DNA from 3 places in the Arthrobacter sp. PvP023 genome. Region 3 is predicted to be linked to each of the others. Evidence: riboswitches for the same ligand, from Rfam matches in the RefSeq annotation. Region 3 holds a riboswitch; each other region holds the start of a gene.
What was found. Region 3 has a riboswitch for S-adenosylmethionine ahead of JOE31_RS16195 (homoserine O-acetyltransferase). Riboswitches for the same ligand answer to the same signal wherever they lie in the genome.
Positions count from the first base shown of each region.

Region 1: it holds a riboswitch for S-adenosylmethionine, as region 3 does, so the genes downstream of both, JOE31_RS09480 (aminotransferase class V-fold PLP-dependent enzyme) here and JOE31_RS16195 (homoserine O-acetyltransferase) in region 3, are expected to answer to the same signal.
Region 2: it holds a riboswitch for S-adenosylmethionine, as region 3 does, so the genes downstream of both, JOE31_RS02990 (DUF1737 domain-containing protein) here and JOE31_RS16195 (homoserine O-acetyltransferase) in region 3, are expected to answer to the same signal.

Region 1 is NZ_JAFIBI010000001.1:2,063,523-2,066,775, forward strand. It holds gene JOE31_RS09475 (class I SAM-dependent methyltransferase) at 1-458, opposite strand, end outside; gene JOE31_RS09480 (aminotransferase class V-fold PLP-dependent enzyme) at 522-1,943, opposite strand; SAM riboswitch class IV at 1,979-2,092, opposite strand; gene hisN (histidinol-phosphatase) at 2,322-3,134, opposite strand; gene JOE31_RS09490 (ribosome small subunit-dependent GTPase A) at 3,175-3,253, opposite strand, start outside.
Region 2 is NZ_JAFIBI010000001.1:638,945-642,197, forward strand. It holds gene JOE31_RS02980 (O-succinylhomoserine sulfhydrylase) at 1-993, opposite strand, end outside; gene JOE31_RS02985 (rhodanese-like domain-containing protein) at 994-1,404, opposite strand; gene JOE31_RS02990 (DUF1737 domain-containing protein) at 1,401-1,718, opposite strand; SAM riboswitch class IV at 1,753-1,865, opposite strand; gene JOE31_RS02995 (NtaA/DmoA family FMN-dependent monooxygenase) at 2,097-3,253, shown strand, end outside.
Region 3 is NZ_JAFIBI010000001.1:3,515,634-3,518,886, forward strand. It holds gene JOE31_RS16190 (MFS transporter) at 1-481, opposite strand, end outside; gene JOE31_RS16195 (homoserine O-acetyltransferase) at 652-1,836, opposite strand; SAM riboswitch class IV at 1,849-1,964, opposite strand; gene JOE31_RS16200 (bifunctional o-acetylhomoserine/o-acetylserine sulfhydrylase) at 2,055-3,253, opposite strand, start outside.

The DNA of each region.
Region 1 (3,253 bases), 1.5 Mb from region 3:
GTATCCAGCTGGTTCCAGATCAGCCCCAGCACGCCCCCCGGACGGAGAATGCGGGACAGTTCGGTGCTGGCCAAACGGGGATCGCACCAGTGCCATGCCTGGGCAACGGTCACGACGTCGAACGCGGCGTCCGGGAGTCCGGTGGACTCCGCTGTGCCCTCCGTCGCAGGAACCCCCGGAAGGGCCAGCCGGAGTTGGGCGAGCATATCCGGTGAGGGATCCACTGCGGTGACATTCAGGCCGCGCTGCACCAGCAAAGCGGTGTACTTTCCCGTCCCGGCGCCGATGTCAGCGGCGCCGGACGCGCCGCCTATCCCGCCGACGCTTCGGAGCAGCCAGTCCACGGAATCGGCGGGATAGCCGGGACGGACCCGGTCATAGTGTTCGCCGCCGTCCTGGAAACTCCGGCCGAGCTCGTACCGGCGCTGGTGGTGCAGTTTGGGGCCTCCCCGTGCCACGTGCAGTCTCCTTCGGGCAGGCTGGAATTCTTACCCCTCGAATTTACCGCACACGCCGCACCCTCAGTCTTCGGTGCAGGGTGCCGCGCCGGCAGTGCCGGGGGTGTTGGGTGCCCAGTCCGGATAACTGCGCGTGTCGTTGGCCGGCACCCAGCGGCCCGAGTCCACCACGTAGTCCCAGCCGAGGCCGGTCCGGCGGAGTTCCTCGACCCCGGCGAGCAGGCGCTGGGCGTCCTCCAGCCGGGAGCCGACGCCGAAGCTTGCCCGCAGCGAGCCTGACGGCAGTCCCAGCCGCTTCAGCAGCGGGTGGGCGCAAAAGCGGCCGTCGCGCAGGCCTACGCCGTGCTCCGCGGAGAGATAGGCGGCCACAAGGCCGGCGTCGTAGCCGGCGACGGAGAAGTTGACCACACCGATGGTGTCCGTGGCCTGGTCGGTGTCGCTGAAGATCTGGTGGACAGTGACGCCGTCGATCTTCCGCAGTCCCTCGACGAGGAAGGACCGGATGGCCGTCTCATGGGCGTGCCACAGGTCCTGGTCCAGGGCGCCGATGACCTGGGTGGCCCGGGCCAGGGTGGCGGCCCCAAGGACGTTCGGTGAGCCGCCTTCATGCCGTGCCGGCCCTGTAGTCCAGCTGACGGAGTCCAGCCGGGCCTCACGCACGGCTCCGCCGCCTGCGAGGTGGGGCGTCCCGGCGTCGAGCCAGTCCGGCCGGCCCACGAGGACGCCGCTGCCAAACGGCGCGTACAGCTTGTGGCCTGAGAAGGCGAGGTAGTCGACGTCGTCCGCGGCGATGTCGATGCGGCGGTGCGGGGCCAGCTGCGCCGCGTCCACAACGATCCTTGCGCCGTGTTCGTGAGCCAGTGCGGCCAGCTCGCGGACGGGAAGAATTTCGCCGGTGACGTTGGAGGCGCCCGTGACGGCCAGCAGGCTGATGTCACCCCGCCGCAGCTCGGACCGCAGGTTCTCCAGGGTGGCCCTGAGCGTCGGAGCGGCAACAACACTCCGGTGCGGCACACCCTGCCACGGGAGCAGGTTGGCATGGTGTTCGATGTCGAGGTACAGCACTTCGCCGGTGTGGCGGCCGTCGGACACCGGCAGGCACCCGGCCAGCAGGTTCAGTGAGTCCGTGGTGTTCCGGGTGAAGATGACGGAATCGTCTGCCCTGCCGCCCACAAACCCGCGGACGATGTCCCGGGCATTTTCGTACACCGACGTGCTGATCTGCGAGGCATAGCCCGCGCCGCGGTGCACGCTGGCGTAGTACGGCAGGATCTCGTTGAGGTAGGCCGAGACAACGGACAGCGCCGGGGCCGATGCGCCGTAGTCCAGGTTCGCGTAACGGACGTGCCCGCCCTGGATCAGCGGAGCCTGGATCTCTGCGCCGGTAACGGCTGAGAGGGGGCGCTGGGCGACGGTGAACCGCGGGTCCAGACGGCCTGCAGCGGACGTGGTTGCGGCGTTTGCGGGGAAAGTGGCAGTAGTCATGGGGACCTCACTGTAAAGGGACCCCGCACTCCGGGGATCCGCGCTTGCCGGGTCCGTTCCGGACCGGCCTGGTCGTCACCCGGGGCACCCCACCGCGAATGGAGGGTTGCCGGCCAGCAAACCGGGGTTTAGCGCTGGCACTCGTGACCTGTTTCGAGATTAGGACATTCACCGCGGAGCGGGAAAGTCGCGGCAATTATTAAGCTCTTTGTTACGCGCGTCGGAAGAAGGGGGATAGCGCCGAATAAAACGACGGCGGACACCCCCTAAGGAGGGAATCCGCCGTCGTTTATTCGGCAACCGGTTGATGTGCCCGCGGGTGATGCGCCCGGTCCGGAACCGCTTGGCGGCGGGCCGGGCACCGGGCCGGGTCGCGCGTCAGAGGAGGTCGTCGAGTTCCGGGTTCAGCCGCTTGAGGACCTCGGAATGAAGGATTGAATTGGTGGCCAGGGCGTTTCCGCCGAAGGGGCCGTCCACTCCTTCCAGCGAGGTGAAGCGTCCGCCGGCTTCGGTGACAATCGGCACGAGCGCCGCCATGTCGTAGAGGTTCAGTTCCGGCTCGCAGGCGATGTCCACCGACCCCTCGGCCACCATGCAGTAGGACCAGAAGTCACCGTAGGCGCGGGTCCGCCAGACTTCCTCAGTGAGTCCCAGGAACTCGTCCAGGTTGCCCCGTTCCTTCCAGCCGCCCAGGCTTGAATAGGAGAGGGAAGCGTCGGAAAGTTTGGACACGTTCGAAACCTTGAGGCGGGTGGCGGCAGCAAGCGATCGTCCCATGTAGGCGCCTGCGCCTTTCGCCGCCCACCAGCGCTTGCCCAGCGCCGGCGCGCTGACCAGCCCGACCACCGGCTCACCTTCATCCACGAGGGCGATCAGGGTGGCCCACACCGGCACGCCGCGGACGAAGTTCTTGGTGCCGTCGATCGGATCGATGATCCAGCGGCGGGAACCATGTCCGGAACTGCCGAACTCTTCGCCGAGGACGGCATCTCGCGGACGGGAACGGGAGAGCTGGCCGCGGATGGACTCTTCAGCTGCCTTGTCAGCATCCGTTACCGGCGTAAGATCCGGTTTGGTTTCAATCTGAAGATCCAGCGCCTTGAAGCGGCTCATGGTCTGGGAGTCAACAGAGTCGGCCAGGACATGGGCGAGGCGCAGGTCATCGTTGTAGCTCGAAGCGGGTTGGGTCATGGTTCCAAACTACCGTCTCTGCAGCCGGCGGGCCGGGATGTCACGAAACGATGCCGAGTTCCTTGGCGTCCTGCGCTTCCATCCGGGGGTCGGTGCCGAGCAGCCGCCGAAGGGACGCC
Region 2 (3,253 bases), 2.9 Mb from region 3:
AAAGGCTGCTTCCTTCGCCGTGCGGCCCGCCGACGGCAAGAGCTCCAGCGTGAGTACGGTACCGCCGGCCTTCATCTGCTTGGCCGCCAGCTCATACTGCGGGTGGGACTTCAGCAGCGGGTACTTGACCCAGCTGACCGCCGGCTGGTCTTCCAGCCATTCGGCCAGGCGAAGCGCGGAGGCCGAGGAATGGTTGACGCGCAGCGCCATGGTTTCCAGGCCCTTCGTCAGCACCCAGGCGTTGAAGGCGGACAGCGCGGGCCCCGTGTGGCGCATCAGCTGCTTGACCGGGCCTTCGATGAACTCCTTGGTGCCCAGGATGGCACCGCCGAGAACCCGCCCCTGGCCGTCGATGTGCTTGGTGCCGGAGTAGACCACCACATCCGCGCCGAGCTCCCCGCAGCGCTGCAGCAGGGGAGTGGCAAAGACATTGTCGACGACGACGGTCGCCCCTGCCGCGTGTGCCAGTTCGCTGACCGCGGCGATGTCCACGATTTCCTGCATGGGGTTCGACGGCGACTCAAAGAAGACCGCCGTCGTGGGCTCCGAAAGGGCGGCGCGCCACTGCTCCAGGTCCGGGCCGTCCACGAACACCGTTTCCACGCCCCACCGAGGCAGGATCTCGTTCAAAATCACAAAGCAGGAGCCGAACAGCGAGCGGGCGGCAACCACCCGGTCACCGGCAGCCAGCAGGGCGCCCAGTGCCGTGAAGACGGCGGACATGCCGGACGCCGTCGCAAAGCACGCCTCGGTGCCCTCGAGCAGCCGGAGCCGTTCCTGGAAGGTGGCCACGGAGGGGTTGCCGTACCGGGAGTACACAAACCGTTCGTCCTCGCCGGTGAATGCGCGCTCGGCGGCTGCCGCGGATTCGTAGACGAACCCTGAGTTGAGGAAGATCGGCTCGGCGGTCTCCTGGAAATTGGTGCGGTCAAGACCGCCGCGGACAGCCTGGGTGTCGGGGCTCCAGCCGGCGGCGTCGGGATTGAAGGTCACTTAGTTCTTTCCGAGGTTGGTGGGCAGGCCGCGGTTCTTCCAGCCGTTGACGGTGCGTTCGCCGAAACGGTCCGGTTCGCCTTCAAAGCCTTCGAGGACGTTGTAGGCGGTGAACCCGGCCCGCGTGGCGGCTATGGCGGCGGCGACGGACCGTACGCCGGAACGGCAGAGGAACACCAGTTCGACGCCGGAATCCTCTGGGGCCTGCTGCTTCAGCTGGTCGACAAAGTCCGGGTTGGGGATGCCGCCGGGGAAGGTCCACTGGATGAAGAGGGGATCGTTGTCCGTGGCTTTGGTGTCCGGGATGCCGATGTGCGCCCACTCGCCCTCGGTCCGGACATCCACCAGGACGGCGCCCTGTTCCAGTTTGGCCCAGGCGTCCTGCGGGCTCAGGTCTCCGGCGTAGCTCATGCGTGGCCCTCGAAGCCTTCGCCCGGGAAGTCGGCGTCGAACTCAAGTTCGTCCACTGCGGTTGCCACTGCAGCGTCGGAGCTGGCGACGGCCTCGGGCAGGATCACGGCCTGGGCCACGATCACGGTGGTGCCGTTGAAGGTTGCCGCCGGGCTCCCGTGCAGGACATAGCCGTCGGCCAGCGCCGCGGAGATGCGCTCGCAGAACGAGCGGTCGTCGGGGCCGGTGATTAGCCGGTAGGCCAGCCGTTCCTGCGGCAGTGCCCGGGCCGGTTGTTCCTGGCCGGCGGCAGCCGGTTCGGCTGCCGGGGCCAGCGGTGCGGGTGCGTCGGACACGACGGATCTCCTTCTCTCACGCTTGCAACTCGAATATCGATATGCCGAGTATTCACCTGAGGCACCCCGCCGTGGAAGGAGGGTTGCCGACCGGCCAGTCAGGGCTTGGCACCGGTTCTCATTACTCCCCAAAAACGTAACACTTACGACGGCGGCCCGCACCGCCGTCGTCGTCATCTTCCGTAACGGGAGCGCCCGCACCGCGGCCGCGCACCGGCGCCGCATCCGCCCCTGCGCGACCCCCGACTGCAGTTACAAAAGACCCCGCCGGGAGGATAATGACGGGAGATGAACCGCTGTAACGCCGGATGAAATCAGGCAGCCGTGAATGAATCGAATCGGAATACAGTCAGTCCCATGCTGCACTTCGGTTGGTTTGTGGGTCACGGTTTCGGTGTCCAGGGCTGGGGCACGCCCGGCTACGGCATCGGGTACGACTGGAAAAAACCCGCCCTGTACCAGCACGCCGTGCGGGAATTCGAGCGGGCCGGGCTGGACCTTTTCATCATCGAGGACTCCCTCACGGTGCCGGACACCTACGGCGGGAGCGCCGAGGTGTCGCTGGCGCAGGCATCCTTCGCACCCAAGCACGATCCGCTGGCCCTGGTGCCCTACCTGCTCTCCGTCACGGAACACCTGGGCATTGTTCCCACGGTGAGTGCGTCGTTCTATCCGCCGTTCACGGCGGCACGGCTGCTGGCCACCCTGCAGCATTTCTCCAACGGCCAGGTGGGCTGGAACGTGGTGACCTCCGGCAGCGACCTTGCCGCGCAGAACTACGGCCTGGACCAGCAGATCGAGCACGACCTCCGCTACGAGAAAGCGGAGGAATTCGTGGACGTGGTGCGCAAGCTCTGGCGCAGCTGGGAGCCGGACGCCATTGTGGAGGACGCGGACGCAGGCATCTTCGCGGACCACACGAAGGTCCACCCGATCAACCACGACGGCGAGTTCTTCAAGGTCCGTGGACCGCTGAACACCGCACCGATGCCCGAGGAACCGGTGCTGGTGCAGGCCGGGGCGTCACCGCGGGGCAAGGCCTTCGCGGGCGCCAACACGGATGTCGCGATTGCCCTGGCCAGGGGTGCGGACGGCATGAAGGCCTACCGTGATTCGATCCGGGCCGAGGCAGCCGCGGCAGGGCGGAACCCCGACGACGTCAAGGTGCTGTATGTCCTCAAGCCCGCCGTGGTGGGCTCCCGCGCCGAAGCGGACGAGCTCCGGGAGCAGCGCCGCCAGCTGAAGCGGCGCGACATCGACAGCCAGCTGAACTCCATCTCCTACCTCTCCGTGATCGACTTCAAACAGTTCGACCTTGACGCCCCGCTCCCCGAGCTCACCACGAACAGCAACCAGGGCACCCTGGACCATTTCGCCAAGGCGGGTCCTCCCGGGTCCACTCTGCGCCAGCTCCTGCAGGCCCGCAGCGGCGGCGCAGGGGACAGCATCATCGGCACGGCCGAGGAGATTGCCGACTACCTCGAAGAAACCGGTGTCCAGGTGGGCGGGGACGG
Region 3 (3,253 bases):
GTGACTTGCTGGGGCTGTGCTCCGCTACGAGGAGGACGGCGCCGCCCCACTCACCGCCGACGGCGAAGCCCTGGGCGAATCGCAGGAACACCAGCAGGGCCGGAGCCCAGTAGCCGATCTGTTGGAAGGTGGGCAGGCAGCCCATCAGGAACGTGGAGACGCCCACCAGGATGATGCTGAGCTGGAGCAGCTGCTTCCGGCCGAATTTGTCACCGAAATGACCGAAGACGATGCCGCCGATGGGGCGGGCGACGAAGCCAACCGCGTAGGTGAGGAAGGCGGCAATGATGCCGTCCAGTTCCGTGCCTGAGTTAGGGAAAAATGTCTTGCCAAAGACCAGGGTGGCCGCTGAAGCGTAGAGGAAGAACTCATACCACTCAACGACGGTCCCGGCCATGGAGGCCGTAACCACTTTCTTTAGCCCTGAGGCTTTGACGTCAGTCTCATCTGCGCGCCTTGCGGCGGAGTTTTGCGTGCTCATTGTGAACTCCTTCGGCGTCTCCGTCGACACCATGTGGACCATTCCGTTACGGCCGCGTGTGATGTGCACCACCAACGCGCCGGTCCCCTAGAGTATGGGCTCACATTGCCGCAGGCTCAACGCCATTTTCTGCAGAACAGCTCTGCATAAATGCACATTGAGCCGGCGGGCTAGGCGAAAAAGTTCTGCCGCAACTGAGCGCTAAGCTGCCCGATTTCAGTCAGGAAACCGTCGTGGCCGATGGGCGCCTCGATGACATGCACCGGGACGTCGCCCGGGAGTGCAGCCGCGAGTTCGCGGGACTGCGCCGGAAAATACAGACGGTCCGTATTGACGGCGGCAATGAAGAACTCAGCCGTGGCCCGGGCCAGCGCCTCCTTGAGCGGGCCGCGCCCCCGGCCCACGTCGTGGCTCATGAGCGCTTCCGTGATGGCGATGTAGCTGTTGGCATCGAAGCGCCGGACCAGCTTGGTGCCCTGATGGTCGAGGTAGCTCTCCACCTGGTAGCGGCCGCGGTCCCCCAGCGACACTGCCTGGAGCGGGGCTTCGCCGCCCTGGGCGCTCCGGCCGAACCGGGCCTCCAGCTCGTCTGCGGAACGGTACGTGATGTGCGCAATCCTGCGTGCCAGGGCCAGGCCGGCCTCAGGCTCCGGGCCGCCGTAGTAATCGCCGTCGTTGAAGTTCACGTCCTGGCGGATCGCGAGGGTCTGCGCCTGGGCAAAGGCGATCTGCTCGGCCGTGCTGCTTGCCCCGATGGAAATGACGGCGCAGCGCCGGACCCGGTCCGGGAAGCTCACGGCCCATTCCAGGGCGCGGGCTCCGCCCAGGGATCCGCCCAGGACGGCGTACCAGCTGTCGATGCCAAGGGCGTCCGCTAGCCGGGCCTCGGCCGCCGTGGTGTCGCGCAGGGTCACCAGGGGGAAGCGCGAACCCCACGGCCTGCCATCCGGCGCGGGAGTGGAAGGGCCGGTGGAGCCGTAGCAACCGCCCAGGATGTTGATGCTGACCACGAAGTACTTGTCCGTATCGACCGGGGCGCCGGGCCCGGCAAGCTGCTCCCACCAGCCTTCTTCGTCGCTGGCTCCCCTGGTAACGTGCGTGCTGCCGGTCAGGGCATGCTGCACCAGCACGGCGTTGGAACGGTCCGCGTTCAGCGTGCCCCAGGTCTCGTAGGCGAGCGTGACGTCCGGCAGGTGGCCGCCCGCCTCAAGGTCGAGCCCGCCGATGCCCTGGAACTTGACGGTTCCGTCGGGGACAGCGTCTGCGGTTTTGACTGCGGCGGTTTTCACGTCACTGGATGACAGGCTGTGGCTGGCTGTTTCGGGTACACCGCTGCGGGTGACGGCAATCGTCATCTGAAGACCTCTTCTTCGCGCTTGCCTGCCGCCAACTGGCCGGCAGGCCAGGTCTTCACCCGGGGCACCCCGCCGCGAAAGGAGGGTTGCCGGCCAGCAAGCCGGGGCTGTCGCTGGCACTCATGACCTGTAAAGAGTCTACGAAATGCGTCCCCGCAATGGCGAAGAATGTGACAGCAATATGACTCCCGGCGTCGAGGCGCCGGGAGCCATACGGCTCAGTCGCCCTTGGCGGCGCGGAAACCGGCGTCGAGGTCGGCGATGATGTCATCGATGTGCTCCAGCCCCACGGAGAGGCGGACCAGGCCCGGCGTGACCCCCGCCACGGCCTGCTGTTCCGCTGTCAGCTGGCTGTGGGTGGTGGACGCCGGGTGGATGACCAGGGAGCGCACGTCACCGATGTTCGCCACGTGGGAGTGCAGTTCCAGCGCGTCCACGAACCGCTTGCCGGCCTCGGCCCCGCCGGCGATGTTGAAGGACACGATCGCACCGGTGCCCTTGGGTCCGTACTTGCGGCCGCGGTCGTACCAGGGGCTGGACGGCAGGCCCGCGTAGGCAACGGATTCGACGTCGTCCCTTGCCTCCAGCCATTCGGCGACACTCACCGCGTTGGCCACGTGGCGCTCGACGCGCAGGCTCAGGGTTTCCAGGCCCTGGGCGATGAGGAAGGCGTTGAACGGGGACACCGCGGAGCCGAGGTCCCGCAGCAGCTGGACGCGGGCCTTGAGGATGTAGGAAAGGTTCGCGCCCAGGGCGCCCCCGGCGCCGAGGTCCCTGGCGTAGACAAGCCCGTTGTAGGTGGGGTCCGGGATGTTGAAGCCCGGGAACTTCTCCGGGTCCTTGCCGAAATCAAAGTTGCCCGAGTCCACGATCACGCCGGCGATGGCGCTGCCGTGCCCGCCAAGGTACTTCGTTGCCGAGTGGACCACAATGTCGGCGCCCCATTCCAGCGGCCGGATGAGGTACGGCGTGGACAGTGTGTTGTCCACGATCAGCGGGACCCCTGCCTCGTGGGCGACGCCGGAAACGCCTTCGATGTCCAGGACGTCCTGGCGCGGATTGGACACCACCTCGCCGAAGAAGAGCTTGGTGTTCGGCCGGACGGCGTCCTTCCACTGCTGGAGGTTGTCCGGGTCCTCCACGAACGTCACGGAGATGCCGAACTTCTTCAGGGTGTGGGCCAGCAGGTTGTACGTGCCGCCGTAGAGGCTGGGGCTGGCCACCACGTGATCGCCGGCTTCGGCGACGTTGAGGATGGCGAATGTTTCGGCGGCCTGTCCCGAGCTGAGCAGCAGCGCCGCCAGCCCGCATTCAAGGCTGGCCACGCGCTGCTCCACCGCGTCCTGGGTGGGATTGCCGATGCGGGTATAGATGGGCGCCAGTTCGGCCAGCGCGAAGCGGTTGGCGGCGCTTTCGG